Regions from separate parts of the Planococcus notacanthi genome, predicted to be linked through region 2. Evidence: riboswitches for the same ligand, from Rfam matches in the RefSeq annotation. Region 2 holds a riboswitch; the other holds the start of a gene.

Region 1 (7,914 bases), on a different contig from region 2:
ACAGGAACCGGAGTCAAGAGCGTATATTCCATATTGTCGACAGCCATTTGATAGACCATTGAACCGTCATCTGTAAATTCATCGGTTTCTGCAGCTTTTTCCGCTGCTTCAATATTGGCCACGTTATCGAAATTCTGGACAGCCCAATATTCCTGTGCGTCCACATCTGTCAGGTATTTAATGAATTCAAAAGAAGCTTCTGGATTTGCTGCACCTTCCGGAATTTCAGCTACAAAACCGCCGCCCCAGCTAGTATGCCCGCTGCCGGATTCAAATTCAGGGAGCGGCGCTACGCCGAAATTCAGGTCTTCCGCGTAATCACGGATTTGTGTATAGAAAGTAGGAGTGATGGCATACATCGCCAAACTGCCATTGAAGAACGGATTTCCTTGTTGGCTGTCGATCTGCGCTTTATAGGCGTTGATGACATTATCCCCGTATCTTGTCTGCCAGGTTTTCAGCCATTCGAGGGTTTCCAGATTGGCTGCTGTATCGATTTGTACATTGTTATTTTCATCAAAATAATTTTGGCCATCGGAATTCAGCATCCAAACGTCGAAATCGATGCCCCATCTCGGATAAAAACCGATCCGTTCGTAATCATTGCCGTTTTTAACATCGAGCTTTTCTGCATATTCTTCGAGTTCAGCCCAAGTAGTGGGCGGCTTCTCCGGATCTAGACCGACTTCTTCAAAAGCATCCTTGTTATAGAAAAGGACACGCGTGTCGGTATTGAAAGGGATGCCGTAAGAATCTCCTTCGTGAAGTGTAGCGTTCCACAGTTCCGGATAGAAACGGTCTGAGATATCGTCTTCTTCAAGAAACTCTGAAAGATTCATTGCCTGGTTTTCCTGGCCACGAAGTGCTGTTGAGTTGATATCGTTTATTACCACATCAGGCGGATCCCCAGCAGCTATGGCAGCTAGCTCTTTTGTCCAAATATCTCCAAAAGGAAGATACGTGTGCTTTACTTCAATCTCATCCTGCGATTCATTGAAATCGGCAATAATCTGCTCGATTACCGGACGGCGAATTTCAGAACCCCAGAATGTCCAAAAGTCGATGACGGTTTTTCCATCTTCGTTGACCGCATTGTCATCATTATTGCTGGTCTGAAAGCCTGCACACCCGCTTAATGTCAAAGCCGATCCCATTAAACCAATTAAAAACAAGCGTTTTTTCTTCATTTCTTCCTCTCCTTTTCTGTTTTGATGGGCACAAGCTGGGGTATCTATAGAATGCATTAACTTCGACTTCCGAAGATTTAAATGGAATGCCCCAATAGCTCTTTTAGATTCGTTCCCCTTTCTAAAGGATTAAAAATCCCTCTAAACAAGCTTTTGCAGCAAGAACTCGCAATGTGAGTGCGTTTACATGATAATAAAAATTTGTAATTGACGGACAATTAACTATACTTAAGAAAAACATTCAAAAGGAGAATGCGGAATGGCAGAGATCAAAATCGAAAAGCTCGGGAAAAGATACGATAATGGTGCTCTTGCTGTATCAGATTTTAACCTGAATATCCAGGATGAAGAGTTTATCGTCTTTGTCGGCCCGTCAGGATGCGGGAAATCCACGACTCTCCGGATGATTGCAGGCCTGGAAGAAATAACAGAAGGTGAGTTTTTTATAGACGGCAAACTCATGAATGAAGTCCAGCCGAAAGAACGTGACATTGCGATGGTTTTCCAGAATTATGCCCTTTATCCGCATATGACCGTGTATGAAAATATAGCTTTTGGATTGCAGCTGCGAAAGTTCAAGAAAGCGGAAATCAAGCGGCGTGTCAATGAAGCCGCCGCTATTCTGGGATTGGAAGATTATTTAGACAGAAAACCGAAAGCATTGTCAGGCGGACAGCGGCAGCGTGTAGCTCTTGGGCGTGCGATTGTCCGTGACGCCAAGGTCTTCCTGATGGATGAACCTTTATCCAACTTAGATGCCAAACTGCGCGTTCAGATGCGTGCCGAAATCGTTAAGTTGCACAGACGGTTGAAAACCACAACTATATATGTAACCCATGACCAGACAGAGGCCATGACGATGGCTTCTCGAATCGTGATTATGAAGGATGGGCTGATTCAGCAGGTCGGCTCTCCAAAAGAAGTCTACAATTTTCCTGAAAACCGGTTTGTGGGCAGTTTTATCGGTTCTCCTGCCATGAATTTTTTTGAAGGAAGAATTGATAAGGGACGTTACGTGATGGGGGACAAAATGCTGGACATCCCACCACAGATGATGGAAATGCTGAAAAATGAAGGCTATGAAGGAAAATCAGTTACGCTGGGAATCCGGCCGGAACATATTCATGTGAACAATGAAGATCTGTCGAATATTCCAACCAGTGAGTTTGAAGCAGTCATCACGGTTTCTGAACTGACAGGAGCAGAAACGATTCTTCATGCGGTTTATGCCGAACAGGAATTCATTGCTCGCGTAGAAGCTACCACGACTATCGAGCCGGGCCATACGGCAACGCTTGCATTCGATATGGCTCACGTCCACTTCTTTGATGATGAAACGGGAAATCGGATAAAAGCTGTAGAATTTTCTGAATCTATGCTATAGTGATTTCGAAAACACAAATAAAAACACCACTAGGGGAGCCGGATATCGGCTGAGACAGGCATAAGCCTGGACCCTTCGAACCTGATCTGGATCATACCAGCGGAGGGAAGTGGCGACCGTCTGCTATTTTCTTTTACAATCGCAAACGCCGCTTCCCTTTGCCGGGAAGCGGCGTTTTTATTTTGTGAAAAAAGTTGCAGTGCTTAGCCACTTGCAACTGGATATAGAAAAAGGGAGATGGAGAAATGACATTTTGCAAAGAAGTAAGAAAAGAATGCGACAGCCTGTGGCAGGCAAGTTTCGATCATCCGTTTGTGAAAGGCATAGCAGATGGAACCTTGCCGATCGACAGATTCCGTTTCTATGTTATGCAGGATGCCTATTATTTATCGCACTTTGCGAAAGTGCAGGCGCTTGGTGCATCAAAGGCCAAGGATCTGGAAACGACACAACGTTTTGCATTCCATTCTGCACATACTTGCAGTGCTGAGCTGGCATTGCATGAATCGTTCATGGAAATTTTGGAAGTCACTAAAGAAGAGTGGGCTGCTTTTGAACCGTCTCCAACTGCATATGCCTATGTTTCGCATATGTATCGTTCGTCAGAAGGCGATCTGGCCGATGTGTTGGCCTCTATTTTGCCTTGCTACTGGCTTTACTTTGAAATCGGTGAACGTTTGAAACATGCCAAACCGGACCACCCTATTTATAATCGGTGGATTGAAACATACGGTTCCGATGAGTTTGCTTCACTTGTCAACGAACAGATTTCGCGCATGGACAAGCTGGCGGAAGGACTGCCGGAAATACGGAGGCAGGAACTGAAAAATCATTTCCGGAAAAGCAGCTACTATGAATGGAATTTCTGGGAACAGGCATGGAAAAAAGAATCCTGGGCATTAGAGTCTATTAAAGAAGTAGGTGTGTAACATGTTCAGCCAAATAAAACGTGAAAATCCGCTGATCCATTGCATCACCAATCATGTAGTTTCGAATTTTCAAGCCAATGGCCTATTGGCGATCGGCGCTTCTCCGATCATGGGAGAAGCGCCTGAAGAAGCAGCTGAACTTGCCCGTTTGGCGCAGGCCTTGTCATTGAATATCGGAACCTTGCATGCAGAATCGCTGAAAAGCATGCTGACAGCCGGAGAGGCGGCCAACCGGCTGGGTATTCCTGTCGTACTGGATCCTGTCGGGGCAGGAGCAAGCAATTTCCGGAAGAAGGCTGTAAAAGAAATTTTGGACCTGGTTGACGTTAGCGTCCTTCGGTGCAATGCAGGAGAGCTCGCAGCGGTAGCCGGGAAACAATGGCAGTCGAAAGGTGTGGATGCAGGAGAAGGGCTCCTGGAAGTCCGGGAGCTTGCCGTCACCACTGCAAAAAGATTTAACTTTGTGGTAGCGGTCACTGGAAAAACGGATATTGTCACTGATGGAAAACAAGTGATTGAAATTCCTTTTGGAGATCCGATCATGGCTTCGATTACCGGTACGGGTTGTTTGCTTAGCAGCATTGTGGCTGCTGCGATGGCAGTCCGGCCAGAAGACCCTGTAAAGACTGTCAGCAACGCATTGCGTTTTTATGCAATCGCCGGTCAGCTGGCTGCGAAATCAACGAGTCTTCCGGGAGATTTTCAAGCGGCTTTCATTAATCGTTTGGCCAGCCTGACGGATAGCGGTGTGGAAGAACAGATCTATTTACAGGAGGGATTACGATGAGCAGAATTCCGCAGACTTTAACAATTGCCGGATCGGATTCCGGAGGAGGTGCGGGCATCCAGGCAGATTTGAAAACGTTTCAGGAACTGGGAGTTTACGGAACGTCTGTGGTCACCGCCGTGACTGCCCAAAATACGACAGGAGTCACCGCCATTTATCCCATGTCTGCCCAAGCCGTGCAAACGCAATTAGAAGCTGTCGGCAGCGATTTTAAAATAACCGCTTTAAAAACCGGCATGCTGTTCAATCCGGAAATCATCAAAGAAACTGCTGCCGCGATCCAGCGATTCAACTGGAGGAATGTGGTTGTGGACCCGGTGATGATCGCCAAAGGAGGAGCCAATTTACTGCAGCAGGAAGCAGTGGAAGCATTAAACCGCCATTTGCTGCCTGTGGCTTTACTGGTCACGCCAAACATCCCGGAAGCAGAAGTGCTGACAGGCATCCCCATTACAGATGTCTCGAGCCGCCGCCTGGCTGCTGAAGAGATTCTGGCAATGGGAGCCAAGTCAGTTGTCATTAAAGGCGGACACGGAACAGATCCGCAGTATGCTGAAGATTACTTGCTGCAGGCAAATGGGGAATCGCTGCTGTACCGCTCAGCGCGGATTGCGACTGGACAGACACATGGCACCGGCTGTACATTTGCGGCGGCAGTGACCGCGCAGCTGGCTAGAGGGCAAGAATTGCAGGATGCAATCCATACAGCCAAGCAATTTATTCACGCTGCACTCAGCGAGCCCTTGAATATCGGCTCAGGCCATGGGCCGACTAACCATGCTGCGTATAAAACGGTGTTAGCCGAAAGCAAGGAGGCTGCGAACATTGAAATTTTCCGATAAGCCCTCCATTTATTTTATTATGGGATCCAGGAATTCAGGAGACCGCAATCCTTTTGAGGTATTGAAAGCGGCGTTGGAAGGTGGAATCACACATTTTCAGCTGCGCGAAAAAGGTGAGGGTGCATTATCGGGCACTGAATTGCTGGCGTTTGCTTTGCGTTGCCAACTATTATGCAACCATTACAAGGTCCCTTTCATTATTAATGATTCAGTCGAACTGGCCTGCCAAATTGGGGCAGACGGTGTACACATCGGACAGGAAGATCTAAGTGCCTCCCAGGCACGCAAACTAATCGGCAAGGAGAAAATCTTGGGTGTCTCAGTCCATTCTTCAGAAGAAGCGAGAAAAGCTGTAAAGGATGGTGCTGATTATGTCGGGATGGGGCCGGTCTTTGGGACGACTTCGAAAGCTGATGCAAAAAAGCCGGCAGGTGTTGAAGGAATTCTGACGGTCAAAAAGGAATTTCCTGAATTGCCGGTAGTGGGCATCGGGGGCATTACTCCTGGAAATGCAAGTCTTGTATGGGCAGCAGGGGTTTCAGGAATTGCGGTCATCTCGGCGATAACTGAATCGAAGGACATTGCCGGTCAGGTTGCTGCCTTACAAGCTTCCAGCAAAGAAGGTATTCGAAAATGAAAACTAGAAAACTGGTTCTGATGGCGATGTTTGTCGCTATTGGAGTGGCTGGTTCCGCTTTTGTTTATTTTCCCGCTGGAATTGCCCGTGCATATCCCATTCAGCATGCCATCAATGTCATCGCTGCAGTTCTTTTTGGTCCGGGTCCAGCGATCCTGATCGCTTTTTTGACAGGTGTCGTCCGAATCTTGACCGGTACCGGATCGTTGCTGGCTTTTCCAGGCGGGATGATTGGAGCGTTGTTGGCGGGGATGATGTATGCGAAGTTCGGGAAAATCTGGTTAGCAGGCTTTGGGGAAGTAGTGGGTACTGGAATCATCGCATCTTTGGTTGCGGTGCCCTATGCGCGGATTTTGCTGGGTACTGAATTTGGCGCTTTGTTTTTTGTGCCGCCCTTTTTCATTTCCAGTTTGACCGGTGCCATTTTAGGAGGCATATTGGCAATGCGCCTTGCGAAAACTGATCCTTTAAAAGCATGGTGAAAATCTCGGAATTTTCTTGCAGGTGTTTATAAATTCTCAATTGAGGGGAAACAGTGCAATATAGACTTTTAAAAGGGAGTGGACAGATTATGGTGAAAATTGCAGTTGAACATCCATTTACATCAGTACGTGAAGCATTGGAGAAAAAAGGATATCAGGCAGAAATGCTTGAAGACAAATCAGATTCGACCGACTATGACGTCATTGTTGTGAGAGATCAGGAAGATTTAGCTGATTATCATATGAGTGTATCACTTGTTGAAGCTAAAGGACGGACCTTATATGAAATCGTGGAAGAGGTGGAAGAGCGCCTCGTACGTGGCGGCAAAATCCAATCTCCACAGCCTACTGAAGCTGAACGCAAGGAAAGCGGCGGAGGCGGTGGTTTCTTAGCCGGCGCAGCAACAGGCGCAGTTATCGGAGCGGCAGCTGGGCTATTGTTCGCACCGAAGAGCGGGAAAGAGCTTCAAGAAATCGTTAAAGAAAAAACAGCCAGCTCGAAAGATCCGAACGCTGAAAGTTCAGGCGGTAAATTAGATCAAGTGAAAGAAAAGGCCAACCAATTGAAAGATAAAACAAGTGGCCTTACCGATAAAGCAAAAGAAACAACATCTGGAATTACAGAAAAAGCTAAAGGTAAAGCCGATGAGCTGAAAGCGAAACGTGTAGAAAAGCAAGAAGAAAAAGAATTGAAGAAACAAGAAAAAGTGATTGAAAAAGAAGTGAAAGAACAGGAAAAAGCTCAAAAAGAACATGAAAAAGCTGAAAAAGCTGTAGAAAAAGAAATCAAAAAAGCTGACAAGGAAGCCGACAAAGAAAAAAGCGGCATCGAAGTCGTTGAATTAGGCGATGCATCTGTCGAAAAAGACAGCACTGGCAGCGTGACTGTAAAAGCTGAAGATAAAAACAAAAAATAATAATGAACACAAAAAATGTCCGCCACTTGGCGGACATTTTTTGTTTAACGGATTTATCGTGTGCTTGCGCTTTTCTTTATTCCGGTGTAACTTTGTCTATTGGTTCATGAGGCGTTGGTTCCGGTACGCGGGAAAGGACGACAAGGCCGATCACAAACAAAATGACCAGGCTGAAGACACCCATGCTCGAGTTGCCGGTTACTTGTGAAGTGACCGCTACAAGCAAGGGGCCAGTGATTGCAGCAAACTTTCCAAAGATATTATAGAAACCGAAGAATTCATTGGAGTTCTCTTTAGGTACCAGTTTTCCGAAATATGAACGGCTGAGTGCCTGGATGCCGCCTTGGCTGGTGGCCACAAGCATTGCCAAAATCCAGAAATCCGTAATGGTTTCCAAGAAGAAGGCGTAAATGCAGACCACGATATACACGCAGATTCCTACGTACAGCATTTTTTTGCCGGTAAATCGATTTGCCAAACGGCCATAGAGAATAGCGAAGGGAGCGGCTACTACCTGAGTGACAAACAAGACAATCAAGAGGCTTGTTGCACTTAGCCCCAAGTCAGTGCCGTAAGCCGTTGACAGGGAAATGATCGTCCCAACGCCATCGATGTAAAAGAAGTAGGCGATCAGAAACAGGAACAACGCCCGGTACTGACGGATTTCCTTTATGGTTTTTCCAAGCCGTTTAAAGCTCTGATGAACAGGATTGGGTTCGCGTTCGATATAGTGAAGCTGTTTGACATGG
Region 2 (7,914 bases):
TATAACGGATTTTATTTGCCGGAAGAGCTGCTGGAGGAATTGATCGGCTTTACGCTCGATTACAGCGTCGCTGGAAAGTTGTATGGTTTGGAACACTTGTATTTTACTCAAAAGGACGGTGCGCTCGAACTGCACCGGAAATAGGAGCGGAGACAGATGAAGAAAACGATGCTGTTGCTGTGCTTGAGCCTGTTTGTGTCCAGTCAGGCTCTAGCCCACGTAACGAATGAAGAAACGGCATACAGCGATATTGCGCTAAGGCAAGCGGCACCCGATATTCTGTTGCTCGATACCGTGGGCATCATTTCAACTGTGGAAGGCTCACGGGATTTCCGTCCCCAAGAGCCGCTGCTGGCAGCTGAATTTGCAGAATGGATGGATCATTTTCCGTTTGAATATCAGGCGGTGGATTCAGATGCAGAAGGGGAAGTCCATTTTGAAGATATTAACCGGGTTTTGTTTGATGGGCAGCTGGAGCCGGAAGTTCCGGGCAAAGGAATAACACGTGAAGAATTTGCGGTATTTGTGGCAGCTCATGCAGAAACGGAAATCGATGGCGAAACCTTGCTGTCGCGTGCAGGATTTGAAAAAGGTCCGGCGGGAGAGATTACCGGCGTGGAACAGGACGGGGAAGGTTATCAGTTGACGATTGGCGGTAAACCTTATGATGTGGGCGCACATCCGCGAATTCAAAGTGACAGCGCGGATCCTGAAGTTTGGGCAGGCATGACCGTAGCAGAATCGTTGATGGGTCCGGATCGTCCAGATGGACAATCCGAAGCCGGCAAAACGCATCAGAATCAAGCCATTCAATTTGTGGTCATTGAACGGGACATTGCTGAAGCACTGACTGCGGAAACGAAAGATACCGCCATCAAGGCGGATGTGGACCCGGAAGCGGGACGCATCAACTGGGTGACGGCAGTCACTATATTAGGTGTCGCATTGTTTGTTTATATGATTTACAGAAGAAATCGGAAAGACATTGAATAACAGCACAATAGGAGGATCTACTATGACAGGAATAAAAATTTACGACCACGGGGAATTGCTGGAAATCGGCTTTCAGGATATCCGCAAATTCCATGGCATCCGGGCCTATATGGCGATTGGTGTCGCTTATCGAATAATGGAGGCGGCGTTTGAGGCATTATATGGCAATGAAGTGCCGAGCCGCGAGGACATTTCCATTGTATCAGGACACGGCGGCCCCGGTTTCCGCGACGCGTTTGAGTTTGTGACGCGGGCAGATACCCGCGGCGAATACCTAGTGGATGTCAGTTATCCACAGGCACAATACGATCCGCACCGGCCGACTTCATATGCTTATGTGTTCAAGCGGCAAACAGGAGAGCAAGTGGAAGTCAGTTTGAAGGAAGATTTCCTGCCGGCAGTATTTTACGAGTATCTGAAAAAAGGGCGGGAAGACAGTTTTACAGCTGAAGAGTTTGAAGCATGTGAGAAGTTGAAGAAAGAGTTGTGCATGCGCGCATTGAAGATGCCTTTAGAAAGTTTATTGGAAGTTCGGCATGTATAGATACGATTAAGAGCAGGAAAACTGGTAGATCCAGTGTCCTGCTTTTTTCGTTGATTCCGTTAAAAAGCAGTTACTTCTCTAAAGACAGGGCTATGTCCAGGGAATCTCATATATCATTTTGGCGCCAAGTGCTTTTATTTCAATTTCGGGAGAAGAAGATTTCAAGTGAGCCATTTGGATCGCAGCAGCTTTTTGGGCATCTTCAAAGTTCATGTGATTTTTGATTGTTTGGAGCGGTTGCAGTTCAAAAGGAGCAGAAGGCGATTCTTTTATAAATAATAATATTATGTAACCTTCTTGTATAGAAGTATCCATAAATGTATTAGGCTCGATTAATAATTCATTGTCAGGGAAGTAGCTGATTTTATCTTCACAGATGATCGCAATTTTTTTCAAAATCCATATTTTCGAGTAGCCGGAAGAAATGGTGGATTCGACTCGCTCAAGTACGGTTTCCAGATGCTGTTCAAACAACGGAAACAAATGCGGATGGTGAGGGACAAAGGTAAAGTAAATCCGGCTGTCTTGTTCATCGAGCAGTTGAAAGCGATTCACAGTAATTCCTCCCCGTCGATTCGAAATATGTAACTGCTTTTATTATAATCGATAGCAGCCTCGGGAACAAATGGCTGTTATTCGTAATACATGTAAAAAACTACATAAGGTTATGTAGAAAAGTTCAAAACACGCAATAAGAAGAAAAAATAAAAAGCGAATAAAAGACAGAAGCAAAAACAAAAAGACGATTCTCGAATTAGCAATCGTCTTTTTATCAATCAGCTCATTATACAGGAGGATTTTCCACACCAAGCTTAATCCAATCTTCTTTCGGGGGACCATAGACACCAAAAGGTTTGAGGCCGGCTTGGCGAATCAGTACAGTCATCTGGCCACGATGATGGATCAAATGTTTGATGAATCCCATCAGAATTTGAGCGTTCGTTTCCTGGCGGCCAAAAGCGTTTTGCACTTGCTTTAAGGTTTCATCCGTCCATTGTTCTTGAAGTGCTTTCGAAGCTTTTTGGCTGAGGTGTTTGAATGTCTCAGCAATTTCCTTAGCAGATGACGGAACGGTTTCATTGTTGTCGACCTGTTCGATCTCTAAACCGAAATGAGCCAAGTAGTCGGGAATGCCAGTCGTGATGTGCCAGGCGATTCGGCCCAAAGACCGTCCTTCAGGATAGACTTTTTGTTCCAGCGATTGATCTGTTAAACCTTCCAGGACCTGTTGAGTCAATTCGGCTTCTTTTTGCCATTCATTGATGAAATCCGTTAATGTCACGTACATGCTGAATCCCTCCATTAGCGATAAATTAGCAATCACTGCTTCCACTTAAATTAACACAGCCGGCAGCGTAAGGGAAATAAGTTGCCGCCAAAGTGGTTGCAGTCAAAAAGTGTTTTAATGATGGATTCATAAAGGGATGTCCACTAGTAGAGAACGTGATTATCTCAGCTCAGCCAGCTGCCGCCGATGCAACTGGCGAGCAGAATGACCATAAAAATCCCGGACATCCATAGATCGGTGCGGCCGATCCTGACCGGCCGGTAATAGGCACTTCTTGGTTCACCGGTAAAACCTCTTGCTTCCATGGCGAAGGCAGAGCGCTCCGCTTTTCGGACAGCGCCTGCAAGCATAGGAATCAAAATGCGGCGCATCTCGAGCAAATGCTGCCAACTGTATTTTTTCATTTCGGCACCCCGCAGTCGTTGTGCTTGCTGGATCTGGGTAAATTCGTCTTTCATGACCGGCAGGAACTGATAGCCGACCATGACGCCGTATGCCATTTTAGGCGACAGCTTGAGCTGCTGCATCAGGCTCATGATGAATTTTACGGGATCGGTGGTGAAGGCGAACAGCAATGACAAGGTGGAAAACGCCATAACACGAAAGGCCAATGACAGTGCACGAGCCCATTGTTCATCCGTCACATCAATTCCGGCAAATGACCAGATGACAGTTCCGCCTGTGTCTGCACCGAATACCACAGTGGTCCATAAATAGCCGAAAGCGCCGATTGAAAAGGGCAGCATAAACAACAGCCAGAGTTTCCATTTTGTGCGGCTCATCATCAGCTGCAGGAGGACAATGCCCAACCAAAACAGCAGCGGCGTCCAAGGGTTAAAAAAGAATGCCAGTGCGAGCATCGACACGGTGACCAGGACAAACTTGACGGACGGATTCATGTCATGCAAAAGATTCCGCAAGACGGGCCACTCCTTTCGGCGCCAGCAAATGATGCTGTTCCAACAGTTCTTCGTTATGCCAAACATCTTTTGCAGCAAACTTGCCGGTCAATTCGCCGTCTTTGATGAGCAGCACCGAATCAGCCAAGCTCGCCGCAAATTCCATGTCATGTGTAATGATCAGAAAAGTTGCCCCTTCTTTGGCGCGCTGGTCAATCAAAGCAAATAGTTCAAGCAACGCAGCTGTATCCTGTCCGGACGTGGGTTCATCCATCAACAGCACTGGCCGTTTATCCGCGAGCATGGCCGCTATCGCTACGCGCCGTTTTTGCCCATGGCTAATGGCAAATGGATGGGCCTCCTGAATTTCCTCAAGACGCAGACTATCCATCAATTGGGTTAACTCGAAGAGGGTGGAGGCTCCAGAAAAAGCGACTTCCTGGTGGACGCTTTGCGTCAGAAACAGGTATTCCGGCGATTGCGGCACATAGCCGATGCCATCCGATTCTACCTTTCCGCTCGTCCGTTTATAGATGCCGCACAGCGATTTTGCCAAAGTCGACTTGCCGCTGCCGTTCGGTCCGGCAATCACCACCACTTCGCCACGGCTGACGGAAAAAGACAGCGGTGCAAGCAGTTGCCGATCTTTGATTGTGACAGAAAGCTTTTCTGTCTGTAAGGCCACTTCCGACTGGCAACTGGACTGCCGTTTAGGAAATGAAACCGGCTGCCGCGGGATGAATGGGTGGTCTGTGTCTATAGCGCCATTACAGCCCAATTGAATTTCTCGCCCGAAAAACGTGCCCCAGCTATCGAGACGATGCTCGACCGCAACAATAGTCAGGTTGGACTGCTGCTGAAGTTCTTCCAGCCATTCGACAAATTGTTTGGCAGTATAAGGGTCAAGGTGAGACAAAGGCTCATCAAGCAATAAAACCTCCGGATCCATGATCAATGCGCAAGCGGTTGCCACGCGCTGTTTCATTCCTCCGGATAGAGATTGGATAACAGAATGGCGCAGGTGTGAAAGTCCAGTGGCTTCCAAAACGGTGGTGATGCGCGGTTCCATCTCAGCAAGCGGTGCATGCAGATTTTCCAGTGTGAATGCCAGTTCTTCTTCAACGGTCGGCATACAAAACTGGGAATCAGGATCCTGAAAAACAGTCGCGATGCGGTGGTTGATTTCACCTGGCGCATAATCGACCGCAGGTTTCCCGAACAAACGGATTTCTCCGTCTACCAGACCATCGCAGTTATCGGGATAGAGGCGATTGAGCAAATACAATAAAGTGCTTTTTCCGCAGCCGCTTGGACCGGAGATGACCAGCCGTTCACCCTGCTCGACTGAAAAGGAAATGCTTGTTAAGGTTTTTTCGTCATCTTCCGGAAAGCGGAAAGAGAGGTCCGTTAAAGAGAAAATCTCTTCAGGCATTCACATCACCTTTTTTCGTGCGTGCAATTGCATAGCCGCGGAGCGAACCGGTCGCAAGCAAGGCATCGCCAATATACTTGCCGCCGATTCCAGCGATAACAGCACCGCTGAGGACACGGATGGTGAACATCAACGCAACGAATGACGGATCCAGTGCCGCATAGCCTGAAACGAAATAACCGTAGACAAAGCTGAAGACGGCCGATCCAATACCTGCAAGCATAAGGACAAGGATATTGAAATGCTTATAGCCGGTCAATGCAAACGCGGCTTCAGCACCAAGCCCTTGGATAACGCCTGACAAGATCAGACGGGGACCGACGGCATTGCCGATCAGCACTTCAATGGCAGCAGCCATGGTTTCGGACAAAACCGCAGCTCCGGGTTTCCGGATGATATACATGCAGATGATCGAGACGATGAACCAGATGCCAAACATCCATTCATAGGCAATCGGCCCAATCAGTGCGGCCCAAATGTTTGCGGCGTGGAGAAACAGTAAGTAAACGATACCGAAGACTACTGCAAACAGGGACATCAAGACCACTTCTTTTAATTTCCATGATTTCAGCATATTAAGCGCCTCCATGGGACGGGCTGTTGATGCTCATTGATACCGTCATCACCAAATGGCGATGTTCGTCTGAACGGGCATTGGTGAATGCTTCTTCGTAAAAAGCGAAGACATCATGGATATCGCCGTGTATGCCGCTTGCGTAATGCATGGAATCGTTGAAGACCCCTTGTTTTTTGGCACGGTCGACTTCCCGGTAGATGACGGCCATATAATCCGGATTGTTCATCGGATACAGCGCAAACTGGGAAGACACGTATTGTTTGGTGGCATCGGTGTTCAACAATTCATCGTCTTTTTCCAAGTAGACGTCCCCTGATGAATCGCCTGGGCAGCCGATCGAGAAGGTGCCGGACAATGCGACATGTTTACCAGTTTTTGCAGCATGCAAAGCTAATGCCTTTGCGACATTGAATACGTGATTCTGTTTGCCGCGAATGACTGTCGAAACGTCATCGGTGTGCATCCAGACGTTTGAAGTGTCCGTTTCGTTCAATGCTCCTTTAATGACTTTGATGAAATCGCCGGTCATCGGATGAAGCGAAAAGCGAAATCCGACAATCGGGCTGGTACCGCATTGCCATGGTTCCATATCAACATTCCTCCTAAAAATTTGCACAAAAAAGACCGCATCCGTGAAGATGCAGCCATAATCTACAAATAACCAAAAGGAATTATTTCAGAAATGCGCCGCACTTCCTCACGCAGGTATTATCCTGATCGAGTTATAAGGGATCGAAGCTTGCGCTTGCATCTCAGCCATAATGGGCACCCCTAGTGCAGTAAACGGTATGCGGTTTTTGTGTTCGGGTTGTTCCCGATGGGTTTAGTGTAGAGGAAGTGGTGGAGGATGTAAAGGGGAGATTAGAAAGATGTGCTCATTAGTCATTTATGTTGGGATTCTGAAATCGCTTCGGTCGCTTTGGGCATGGCTCCCGCCCAGTCCGTGGACACGCCGGTGCTTTGAGTAGTAAAGTCAGTTTTTTTTATTATCTAGAGTTATCTCCTCACTTCTCGATATTTATTTAGTAAAAGAAATAAGTTTAGAACACTATTTTTCCAATATTTTCTTCTTAAGTTTGTAGATTTTCGTTATACTGGAGTCATTATGACTAGAGGAGGCCAATTGATGAGTACCATTTCCCTTAAAAAGAAAACAGCGAGCATTGTGCTGGAGAAAAAACAATTGACCGGTGTTACAGCTAAAGTCGGCATTGTCTTGGACATTACAGGATCGATGCGGAAGCTGTATCGTGACGGCGTCGTGCAGGAAGTTGTGGAGCGGGTGCTGGCAGTAGCGAGCCAGTTTGATGATGACGGCGAGCTGGATATCTGGGTGTATGACAACGAATTTTCCCGTTTGCCGGCAGCGACAGAAGAGATTTTCATGGGCTACGTAGAAAAAAACATCCTGTCCAATGACAGTGTCCACAAGTTCGGGCGAAACGACGAACCGAAAGTCATGAAAGATGTGATTCAGAAATACACGAAAGAAGAGCCAAGCGATGTGCCGGTTTTTCTGGTCTTCATCAACGATGGCGGATGCAAAGCCGGCATTAAGAAATTCATTGTGGAATCGTCGACTCAGCCGATTTTTTGGCAATTTATCGGAATCGGGGATTCGAACTTCGATGTTTTGAGAAAACTGGATACGATGGAAGGCCGCTTCGTGGATAACGCGAATTTTTTCCATGTCCCGGACATCGAACAAGTGACGGATGAAGAACTATACAATCAAATGCTGAATGAATTTCCCGAGTGGCTGAAAGAAGCGAAGGAAAAAGGCATCTTGCGCAAAAAGCGAAAATCGCCTTTAAACTTTATTTTCCCGAATCGAAACAAATGAGTGAAGCAAAAAGATCCCCGGTGAAATCATTTGATTTCACCGGGGATCTTAGTTACTTAAGTTAATTTTGCTCATAACCGGCATTGAGTTTCCGGTTGTCAGCTTTTTGAACATCGCGGTTGATTGCCGGGCGCGTCAGCGAAAAGACGGCGCAGGCAAGGGCAATCAAGACGATTACAGCGCCAACCCAAGCGGTGCTTGAGACGGAGCCGGTTTGCGTCAAGGTGAAGCCGCCGATGGCAGAACCCAGCGCAATTCCGATCTGTAAGGCGGAGTTATTGAAGCTTTGCTGAATATCTGATGTGGCAGGGTCGGTTTCAATCAAATAGCTTTGTTGA

What was found. A riboswitch is a leader RNA that binds a small molecule or an ion and turns the genes downstream of it on or off. The one in region 2 is predicted to bind thiamine pyrophosphate.
Region 1: it holds a riboswitch for thiamine pyrophosphate, as region 2 does, so the genes downstream of both, tenA (thiaminase II) here and QMA01_RS04010 (YkoF family thiamine/hydroxymethylpyrimidine-binding protein) in region 2, are expected to answer to the same signal.

The regions. Positions count from the first base shown of each region.
Region 1 covers NZ_JASDCQ010000002.1:404,591-412,504, forward strand. The annotation lists gene QMA01_RS09500 (ABC transporter substrate-binding protein) at 1-1,187, opposite strand, end outside; gene QMA01_RS09505 (ABC transporter ATP-binding protein) at 1,447-2,571, shown strand; TPP riboswitch at 2,593-2,696, shown strand; gene tenA (thiaminase II) at 2,817-3,500, shown strand; gene thiM (hydroxyethylthiazole kinase) at 3,502-4,287, shown strand; gene thiD (bifunctional hydroxymethylpyrimidine kinase/phosphomethylpyrimidine kinase) at 4,284-5,129, shown strand; gene thiE (thiamine phosphate synthase) at 5,113-5,766, shown strand; gene thiW (energy coupling factor transporter S component ThiW) at 5,763-6,248, shown strand; gene QMA01_RS09535 (YkuS family protein) at 6,338-7,165, shown strand; gene QMA01_RS09540 (MFS transporter) at 7,242-7,914, opposite strand, start outside.
Region 2 covers NZ_JASDCQ010000001.1:823,983-831,896, forward strand. The annotation lists gene QMA01_RS03970 (hypothetical protein) at 1-144, shown strand, start outside; gene QMA01_RS03975 (hypothetical protein) at 157-993, shown strand; gene QMA01_RS03980 (FmdE family protein) at 1,016-1,537, shown strand; gene QMA01_RS03985 (hypothetical protein) at 1,628-2,092, opposite strand; gene QMA01_RS03990 (DinB family protein) at 2,322-2,825, opposite strand; gene QMA01_RS03995 (energy-coupling factor transporter transmembrane component T family protein) at 2,990-3,745, opposite strand; gene QMA01_RS04000 (ABC transporter ATP-binding protein) at 3,726-5,156, opposite strand; gene QMA01_RS04005 (ECF transporter S component) at 5,149-5,730, opposite strand; gene QMA01_RS04010 (YkoF family thiamine/hydroxymethylpyrimidine-binding protein) at 5,732-6,322, opposite strand; TPP riboswitch at 6,411-6,516, opposite strand; gene QMA01_RS04015 (vWA domain-containing protein) at 6,860-7,576, shown strand; gene QMA01_RS04020 (MFS transporter) at 7,638-7,914, opposite strand, start outside.